3 regions of the Bacillus sp. EA-CB0995 genome follow, and region 1 is predicted to be linked to each of the others. Evidence: riboswitches for the same ligand, from Rfam matches in the RefSeq annotation. Region 1 holds a riboswitch; each other region holds the start of a gene.
What was found. Region 1 has a riboswitch for S-adenosylmethionine ahead of ACEWFJ_RS07360 (methionine biosynthesis PLP-dependent protein). Riboswitches for the same ligand answer to the same signal wherever they lie in the genome.
Positions count from the first base shown of each region.

Region 2: linked by a shared signal. The riboswitch ahead of ACEWFJ_RS03690 (methionine ABC transporter ATP-binding protein) and the one ahead of ACEWFJ_RS07360 (methionine biosynthesis PLP-dependent protein) in region 1 are both predicted to bind S-adenosylmethionine.
Region 3: linked by a shared signal. The riboswitch ahead of ACEWFJ_RS17570 (YezD family protein) and the one ahead of ACEWFJ_RS07360 (methionine biosynthesis PLP-dependent protein) in region 1 are both predicted to bind S-adenosylmethionine.

Region 1 is NZ_CP169269.1:1,412,935-1,416,215, reverse strand. It holds partial or broken gene ACEWFJ_RS07365 (bifunctional homocysteine S-methyltransferase/methylenetetrahydrofolate reductase) at 1-1,050, opposite strand, end outside; SAM riboswitch class I at 1,123-1,233, opposite strand; SAM riboswitch class I at 1,436-1,555, shown strand; partial or broken gene ACEWFJ_RS07360 (methionine biosynthesis PLP-dependent protein) at 1,629-2,740, shown strand; partial or broken gene metC (cystathionine beta-lyase) at 2,737-3,281, shown strand, end outside.
Region 2 is NZ_CP169269.1:703,966-707,246, forward strand. It holds gene ACEWFJ_RS03675 (toprim domain-containing protein) at 1-317, shown strand, start outside; gene ACEWFJ_RS03680 (thioredoxin family protein) at 329-628, shown strand; gene ACEWFJ_RS03685 (hypothetical protein) at 771-1,115, shown strand; SAM riboswitch class I at 1,242-1,349, shown strand; gene ACEWFJ_RS03690 (methionine ABC transporter ATP-binding protein) at 1,511-2,536, shown strand; gene ACEWFJ_RS03695 (methionine ABC transporter permease) at 2,529-3,194, shown strand.
Region 3 is NZ_CP169269.1:3,397,167-3,400,447, reverse strand. It holds lysine riboswitch at 1-160, shown strand, start outside; gene lysA (diaminopimelate decarboxylase) at 342-1,658, shown strand; SAM riboswitch class I at 1,786-1,894, shown strand; gene ACEWFJ_RS17570 (YezD family protein) at 1,961-2,104, shown strand; gene ACEWFJ_RS17565 (phosphoadenylyl-sulfate reductase) at 2,196-2,900, shown strand; gene sat (sulfate adenylyltransferase) at 2,945-3,281, shown strand, end outside.

The sequences.
Region 1 (3,281 bases):
CATCTGTTCCCGCACGCTTCAACGCTTTTGCTCCTTCAAAAACCGTTGCGTATCCAAAGTTTTTGGCGGATCAAGCTCAACAATCACTGTCGTTTCTTTCTTCGCTTTTTCTGCTAATGTAATTCGATTCACTGTATTTACACGCTTCGTTGCTATTACTTCTGCACGCTTTACAACTTCTTTAGCTGTTACAGGACGCTCATTTTTAAGTGCCCGCTTCATTGCTTCGATATGAGCAGGGGTTGTACCGCAACAACCACCAAGTAACCTAACTCCTTGCTTAATAAATTCTGGCGCCATCTCTTCAAAATAAGCAGGGCTTCCTTCATATACATAACGACCTTCTACATATTTAGGAAGACCGGCATTTGGATATGCAGATAAATAACCATATTCAGGAATTGCTATTGTTTTAAAAGATTCGATCATATGAAGCGGCCCTAATTGACAATTTAATCCGACCACATTTGCACCATACTCTATAAGCCGCTTCAATACACCATCTACACTATTTCCATTTTGAGTTGTACCAGCTTCGTGAAGAGCAAGCTGTGCAATAAGAGGGACGTTTGTTTGCTTTCGTAATACTTTCACTGCATGAAGCAATTCAAATTCATCATAAAAGGTTTCTAATAATAGCCCATCAACATTTTCCTCTAGTAAAGCATTTGCTTGCTCTAAGAGCATAAATTCTCGTTCCATATCAGTCGTTGTAACTGCTCCAATGTGTTTCATACCACCGATTGTTCCAACAATTGCATTTTTTTCTGTCACAGCTGCTTTTGCATGTCTTACAGCGGCACGATTAATTTTTCTTACGCGATCCTCCAGTCCATACATGCGAAGTTTTCCTTCATTTGCTCCGTATGTATTTGTTTGAATAACATCTGCTCCGGCTGCAACATATTGTTTATGAATCGAAATAATCCGATCCGGCTCAGATAAATTCAATTCTTCAAAGCAGCTTTGTAAACCATGAGAGTGTAACAATGTTCCCATTGCCCCGTCCCCAATAACAATTCCTCGTTGCAATAAATCTAGTAATTTCACATATCTCCCTCTCTTCTTTTCAATATAAAAACCCCCTCTTCTCAATGAAGAGGGGGACAGCATTTCATCCTCCTCTTATCATTCAGAACAATTTGTTCTGCAGGTCTTAGCACCGTCTCAAACATGTTGTTTGAAGGTTGCTGGGTTTCACAGGGCCTTTCCCTCCACCACTCTTGATAAGAGTTTCATTCTATTGTGAATGCTAAAAGTAAACATCATCCGTTCACCCATTAACAATCTTTGTTAATTTTTTCATTAATTTAGCATGTTGAAGTGAGAAAGTCAACGAAAATAAAGAAAAATAAAATTATTCAAAATATAGTTGCGCTTCTTTCTAAATTTGTTGTAAAGTAAAAAAACATAATAAAAAACTTCATATTTCGAATTCTTATCGAGAGAGGTCGAGGGACTGGCCCATTGACGCCTCAGCAACCATTAACAAGCTTTTTATTTGTTAATAAGGTGCTAATTCCAGCAAATTGAGAAATGATTTGACAGATAAGAAGAAGACTATATTCGTCATATATAAGCCTTCTTCTTAGAAGGCTTTTTTATTTTGTATAAGGAGGAATTCTATTATGTCTACAATTGAAACGAAGCTTGCCCAAATTGGAAATCGCAGTGAAACAACAACAGGAGCAGTCAATCCACCCGTTTACTTCTCCACTGCGTACCGTCACGAAGGAATTGGAAGGTCAACAGGGTTTGATTATTCCCGAACAGGAAACCCAACACGTCTTCTATTAGAGCGCGCAATCACTGACTTAGAGCAAGGAGAGCAAGGCTATGCCTGTAGCTCAGGAATGGCTGCTGTTCTTCTTGTCCTTTCACTATTCCGATCTGGTGACGAACTTATTGTATCTGAAGATTTATACGGCGGAACATATCGTTTATTTACAGAGCACGAACAAAAATGGGATGTTCGATGTAGATACGTAGATACGCAGCATATACAAGAAATTGAAAAAGCAATTTCACCAAATACAAAAGCAATTTTCATAGAAACACCAACAAACCCACTTATGCAAGTAACGGACATCGCAGCAGTTGCTACCGTTGCAAAACGTCATAACTTGCTACTTATTGTTGATAACACATTCTACACACCGTATTTACAACAACCATTAACAACCGGAGCTGACATTGTCCTGCATAGTGCTACAAAATATTTAGGCGGTCATAACGATGTATTAAGCGGACTTGTCGTTGCTAAAGGTACAAAGTTATGTCAGGAACTCGCTCACTATCATAATGCATCTGGAGCTGTGTTAAGCCCATTTGATTCTTGGCTTTTAATACGCGGCATGAAAACATTAGCGCTTCGTATGAGGCAACATGAAGAAAACGCAAAAGCAATTGTTGCCTATTTACAAGGGGAAGAATCTATAACCGATGTGTTTTATCCGGGAAAAGGCGGTATGATCTCTTTTAAACTGAAAAAGAAGCATGGATTGATCCGTTCTTACAATCTCTTTCTCTTATTACGTTTGCAGAAAGTCTTGGCGGCGTAGAAAGCTTCATTACATACCCAGCAACACAAACACATGCTGATATACCAGAAGACATTCGCACTGCCCGCGGCGTTTGTAATCGTCTGCTCCGTTTTTCCGTAGGAATCGAGAATCAAGATGATTTAATTCAAGACTTACAGCAAGCACTCAAACAAGTAAAAGAAGGAGTGAGAATATGAGTTATTCCATAGATACGCTTTTACTCCATAATCGTTTTAAGCATGACAAACAAACTGGAGCTGTCAATGTTCCTGTTTATAACACATCCACGTTTCATCAATTTGATGTAGATACATTTGGAAAATATAATTATAGTCGCTCTGGAAATCCAACGCGCGAAGCTCTTGAGGAGATGATTACTTTACTAGAGGGGGAAGTAAAGGGTTTGCCTTCTCATCTGGTATGGCTGCTATTTCAACAACTTTTCTTCTTTTATCACAAGGAGATCATGTCCTTATTTCTGAAGACGTATACGGGGGCACATATCGAATTGTAACTGAAGTTCTCTCTCGTTACGGCGTTTCTCACACATTCGTTGACATGACAAATTTAGAAGAAGTAGAACGAAAGATTCAGCCGAATACAAAAGTTTTTTATGTTGAAACGCCATCAAATCCATTATTAAAAGTGACAGATATTAAAGCTGTTTGTGAGCTTGCCAAATCTGTTGGAGCGCTCACTTTTGTTGATAATACATTTTTAACACCACTATTTCAACAA
Region 2 (3,281 bases), 710 kb from region 1:
TTGAAGGTAAATCAGATAAGAAGAAGATTGAAACGATTATTAGAGAACCGGTGGAAATTGTTTGTACAAATGGTACAATTAGTTTGTCGAAAATGGATGAACTTATTGATCAGCTGTACGATAAAGAAGTGTATGTGCTTGTGGACGCAGATGATGCAGGAGAGAAGCTACGCAAACAATTTCGCCGAGAATTTCCACATGCTGAACATATTTATATTGATCGTTCGTATCGTGAGGTTGCAACTGCACCATCAAATCATTTAGCGAACGTTTTATGGGGAGCTGACATTGACGTTTATACAGAATTTTTACGGTAAGGAATGGTAGAATGATCGATTTGACAGGAAATGAAGCTGTAGCTGCAGTTGAAAATCAAGATAAAACGGTGTTATACGTATATACGCCAATGTGTGGTACGTGTCAACTTGCTAAAAAAATGTTAACAGTTGTTGAAGCCGCATTACCTCATTTGGAAATTGGGATGCTAGATTTAAATTACGCACCGCATTTTGCGCGGGAGTACGAAATTGAAAGTGTTCCGTGTTTACTTATATTTGAGAAAAATCAACTTATGAAGAAAATATATGCATTTCAATCTGTGGAATATTTATATATGGAATTACAATAGGCGGCAAATACTTTGCCGCCTCGACATATTTCTTGGGAAATATAAGCAACAAGCGATTTTTTGTCGAGAGAAAGATACAGGAGAGCCCGTTATAGAAATGGAATGGTATTATGTAAAACGTGATATGAGGAGTGTGACGGAGATGAAATTGTATTCACTGCTTCAATCATTTGTAACATATGCCAATACGCAATATCATTTAGAACCGCTACTGCCGCAATTTGAGCGGACTGTTTGTTTTACTTTTCAAGATGAGCGTTATTCATTGAAAATTTCAAGAGATAAAATTGAGCTTACGAATGGTGCAATGGGAACGGAAGAACTTGTTTGTTTTCAAGAAGATGACTTGCAGTTATTAATTACAGGACAAGTTCGTTTGCAGTCACTATTGCGTAGAAAGGCCATTACATATAGAGGGACATACCAAACAATGTTATTATTAGAATCTGTATTTCATATTTGTAAGCCGCTACGAATAGGTGCTTAAATTTCAGAAAGTTCCTTCTTTGCGAAAATTTCTGTTGACATCTATTTCATGCGTTGATACAATTCAAAACATGAAATAACGAAAACTTCATAACGACAAAATCAGACGAAATTTATATCTGATTTTCTCTTATCAAGAGAGGTGGAGGGACTGTGCCCTATGAAACCCGGCAACCGTCAACTTATGTTGAAATGGTGCCAATTCCTGCAAAGCGAATGCTTTGAGAGATGAGAGGAAAGGATAATAGTAATTTATGTATATAAACCTTTCTGCTCATTTTAAAGCAGAAAGGTTTTTTTGTTGTTTCAGTGTAGGAGGACGCTCAAACGACAAATCGTTTTTATAGTTATAGCGGCGAGCCGCTTACGATTTTTAACTAAAAAGGGGTGACATCAATGATTGTGTTAGAAAATGTAAAGAAAATATATCGCTCCAAAACCGGCGATGTTACTGCTGTTGATAATGCGAATTTACAAATAGAAAAAGGTGAAATTTTCGGGGTTATCGGATATAGCGGTGCCGGAAAGAGTTCCTTAATTCGCTTGTTTAATCAATTGGAGAAACCAACGTCTGGAAAAATTACTGTTGGAGAGCGTTTGATTTCAGCAATTAGAGGAAAAGAACTGCGAGAAGCGCGTCAAGAAATCGGGATGATTTTCCAGCATTTTAACTTGCTTTGGTCACGAACCGTTCGTGAAAATATTGCTTTTCCGCTTGAAATTGCTGGAGTGACAAAAGAGAAAAGAACACAGCGTGTAGATGAATTGATTCGTCTTGTTGGTTTAGAGGGACGGGGAGATGCGTATCCATCTCAGCTAAGTGGTGGACAAAAGCAGCGTGTTGGTATTGCGAGAGCATTAGCAAATAACCCGAAAGTATTATTATGCGATGAAGCGACATCAGCACTAGATCCAGAAACAACAGATCAAATTTTAGATTTGCTTCTCGATATTAATAAACGCCTCGGTTTAACGATTGTACTCATTACACATGAAATGCACGTTATTCAAAAAATTTGTAACCGCGTTGCTGTTATGGAAAAAGGAAAGATTGTTGAAAGCGGCAGTGTGTTAGAAGTATTTCGTAATCCGCAGCAAGACATTACAAAGCGTTTTGTTAAGCAAATAACAGATTCTGAAGATACAGATGAAGCAATTGAACATTTAGTAGAGAAGTACCCGGAAGGAAAAGTTGTGAAACTGCAATTTATTGGTGAAGCGGTAGAAAGACCAGTTTTGCAGGAGTTAATGAAGCAAGATGGAGTGGAAGTGAGCATTCTGCAAGGGAATATTGCTCAAACAACAAACGGGGCGTATGGAAGTTTAATTGTTCATTTAAAAGGTGACGAAGATATAGTTGCAGAGGCAGTTGCAACAATTCAACAAGAGCAAGTAGAGCTGGAGGTGATTGCACATGGATAATTTGTTTCAAAATGTCGATTGGGATCAAATGTTAGAAGCAACACAAGAAACGTTATACATGACGGCAATTGCCACGCTTGCAACGTTCGTATTAGGTCTTATTCTTGGATTAGTACTGTTTCTCACAGGAAAAGATAATCTGTGGGAGAACAAGCCAGTTAATATTGTGATTGGCGCGTTTGTAAATATTTTTCGTTCCATTCCGTTCATCATTTTAATCATTTTATTGATTCCGTTTACGAAGTTTCTTCTTAATACGATTCTTGGAGCAAGTGCCGCATTGCCAGCATTAATTGTTGGAGCAGCACCGTTCTATGCGAGAATGGTTGAAATTGCGCTTCGTGAAATTGATAAAGGCGTTATTGAAGCATCAAAAGCGATGGGAGCAAAGACGAGTACAATTATCTTAAAAGTATTGATACCAGAATCTTTTCCAGCACTTATTTCGGGTATTACGGTAACGGCAATTGCACTTGTAGGCTACACAGCAATGGCTGGAGTTGTTGGAGCAGGTGGTCTTGGTACACTTGCTTATTTAGAGGGGTTCCAACGCAATAATGGTGATGTTACTCTCATGGCAACAATTCTTGTACTTGTTATTGTATTTATTATTCAAATGTTTGGTGATTTTCTTACAAAGCGACTTGATAAAAGGTAAAGAGAAGTTAGTTATTATTAGGATAAAGAGTTTTCGTTTCGTACGAAAACTCTATATAGACTTTATATTTTGAATATTGAAAAAAGA
Region 3 (3,281 bases), 2.0 Mb from region 1:
TCAAAAGTAAACTATGGGAAATAAAGTGGTATTCATGATCATAGGTTGAAAGGGGTTATCGCCGAAATATATGAATGACCACTTCATTCATATATTGGGACTGCATTGAATAAATGTAGTACTGTCATAAGTATTTTGCTTATGGAGAGCTATTAGGAGATGTTTGATGCGGTTTCTTATTTGAGAAAATAACAATACGTTTATTTTTTCGACATAAATTCTTCTAATAAGAAACGCGTGTGAACATTGTTCCGCGCGTTTTTTGTTTATCTAAATTAGGAATAATAGTAATAAATAAGAAATGTAATAGAGGGTTTTGCGAAAACAAGGGAGGAATTCACATGTATTTACACGGCACAAGCCGCATTAATGAACAAGGACACTTAGAAATTGGAGGATGCGATGCTACTGAACTTACAAGAGCATATGGGACACCACTTTATGTTTACGATGAAGCAGCAATTCGAGAGAAATGTCGTGCATTTCATCGTGCTTTTAGGGAAAGTGGGTTCTCTTATCAAGTAGCATATGCAAGCAAAGCGTTCTTGTGCATGGAAATGTGCAGGTTAGCTGCCGAAGAAAATATGTCACTAGATGTTGTGTCTAGCGGAGAACTATATACGGCGTTGCAAGCGAGATTTCCAGCAGAGCGCATCCATTTTCATGGTAATAATAAAACAGAAGAAGAAATAAGAATGGCATTAGAAGCTAATATTGGCTGCTTTGTTGTAGATAATTTTTTTGAACTAGAGGTATTGCATGATTTAGCGAAAGAATACGGGCAAGTTGTGAATATCTTGCTGCGTGTGACGCCGGGAGTAGAAGCGCATACACATGAATATATTACAACAGGTCAAGATGATTCTAAGTTTGGTTTCGGTATTTCAACAGGGCATGCATCACAAGCGGTAAAAAGTGCATTAGAAAAATCAAACTATCGTGTATTAGGAATTCATTCTCATATCGGATCGCAAATTTTTGAGACGGCAGGATTTATTCGTGCAATTGAAGTGCTTCGCAACTTCTTGGAAACAGTGAGAAAAGAAATGAACTATGTAGCCCCAGTATTAAATGTAGGAGGCGGTTTTGGAATTCGCTATACGGAAGGGGACACACCTCTTGCTCTTGGTGAATATGTGAAAGCTGTGACGGATGCGGTACGTGAGCAGTTTACAGTATGCGAATACCCCCTTCCAGAAATTTGGGTAGAACCAGGCCGTAGTATTGTTGGAGATGCAGGAACAACGTTGTATACAGTTGGAGCGATTAAAGATATTCCGGGTATCCGTAAATATGTATCGGTTGATGGAGGTATGACAGATAATCTTCGTCCAGCACTTTATGGAGCTCGTTATGAAGCATTGCTAGCAAATCGTGCGAATGAATCTGCCGAAGAGGTTGTTTCAATTGCGGGAAAATGTTGTGAAAGTGGGGATATGCTCATTTGGGATGTAGAGCTTCCAAAAGTTGTTTCTTGTGATCTCTTAGCTATTTCTTGTACAGGGGCATATGGTTATTCGATGGCAAATAATTATAACCGTATTCGTCGCCCAGCAGTTGTGTTTGCAAAAAACGGAAAATCACAAGTTGTTGTGGAGAGAGAATCGTATGAAAATATTATTGAGAACGATCGCATACGTGTAAAGGAACTTGTGTGACTGCGTCCTTACTTAGCTGAAGTGGGAGTTGTTTAGGTGAACAACTCCTTCTTTGTCAAAAAAACATAAAATTTATCGGAAAACTAGGATTGAAAAAAATCAGAATTGTGATAAAATACAAATATAATTCTTATCAAGAGTGGCGGAGGGAACTGGCCCGAAGAAGCCCGGCAACCTACTTTATAGGAGTAAGGTGCTACTTCCAGCAAAATGGTATCCATTTTGGAAGATAAGGTAGATACGTTACCGGAACAGTCTTTTCGAAATGGGAAAGATTTTTTTATGAAAAAGGGGGGCTGTTCGTGGGAGTGCGCGGACAATTTGAAGAAGTAGCAAGTCAGATTCAATCTATGCTTACTGATATGAAATATGGTTCTATTACAATTGTTGTGCAAGATGGTAAAGTGATTCAGCTTGAAAAAAGTGAAAAAGTACGCTTAAAATAAGCACGCTGACTAGAAAAACTAGAGGCGGCCCTAATCTATTTCTATAGGTTAAGGCCGCCTTTTTATATGGGTGTTATGAGGGGGGACAACGATGTTAACGTACGAAACGTGGCAAGATAATTTTGTTTCATTTCAGGAAGATGATGAAACGAAAGGCGCTTTGGCAGCAGTACGCTGGGCGTATGAACATTATGAGGACGATATTGTTTATGCATGCAGCTTTGGGATAGAAGGAATGGTTTTATTGCACGTGATTAACCAAGTAAATCCATCTGCAAAGATTGTATTTTTAGATACAAATGTTCATTTTCAAGAAACATATGACTTGATCAAAAAAGTCAGGGAACGATTTCCTAAGTTGAATATTATTGAAAAGCAGCCGGCACTTACACTTGAGGAACAAGCAAAAGAGTATGGTGAGAAATTATGGGAACATAATCCAAACCTTTGTTGTCAATTAAGGAAAATTAAGCCGTTAGAAGAAGCGCTAACAGGTAGGAAGGCATGGATATCAGGCTTAAGAAGAGAACAGTCTGAAACGCGAAAACATACGCAGTTTGTCAATCGAGATCATCGCTTTCAATCTGTTAAAATTTGTCCGCTTATTCATTGGACTTGGAAAGAAGTATGGCGCTATGTATACAAGCATAATTTGCCGTACAACCCACTCCATGATATTGGGTATCCGAGCATCGGATGTGAAACATGTACCGTGCAGGTACAAGAGGGTGGAGATTCGCGAGATGGGCGCTGGGCCGGGAAGTTGAAAACAGAATGTGGTCTTCATTATCAATGAAGACTACTATTCGTTAATACTTGATATAGAAGGAGAAAAAGAAAATGAGTGATACAAAAATATTAGTCAATCGAATTGATGAAACATATGAAACAGCACATATCGTAAAAGAAATTGAGTTAGATGGAATCGCATTAAGTGATTTAGAACTCATTGCGATCGGTGGATATAGCCCACTTACTGGCTTTTTAGGAAAGAACGATTATGTGTCAGTAGTAGAAACAATGCGATTAGCAGATGGAGATGTATGGAGCATTCCAATTACATTACCTATAACAGAAGAAAAAGCGAAGGAATTAAAAGTGGGGGAAGAAGTTCGGCTTGTAAAAGAAGGTGTAACTTACGGTGTGATTCAAGTTCAAGAGATTTATGCGCCTGATA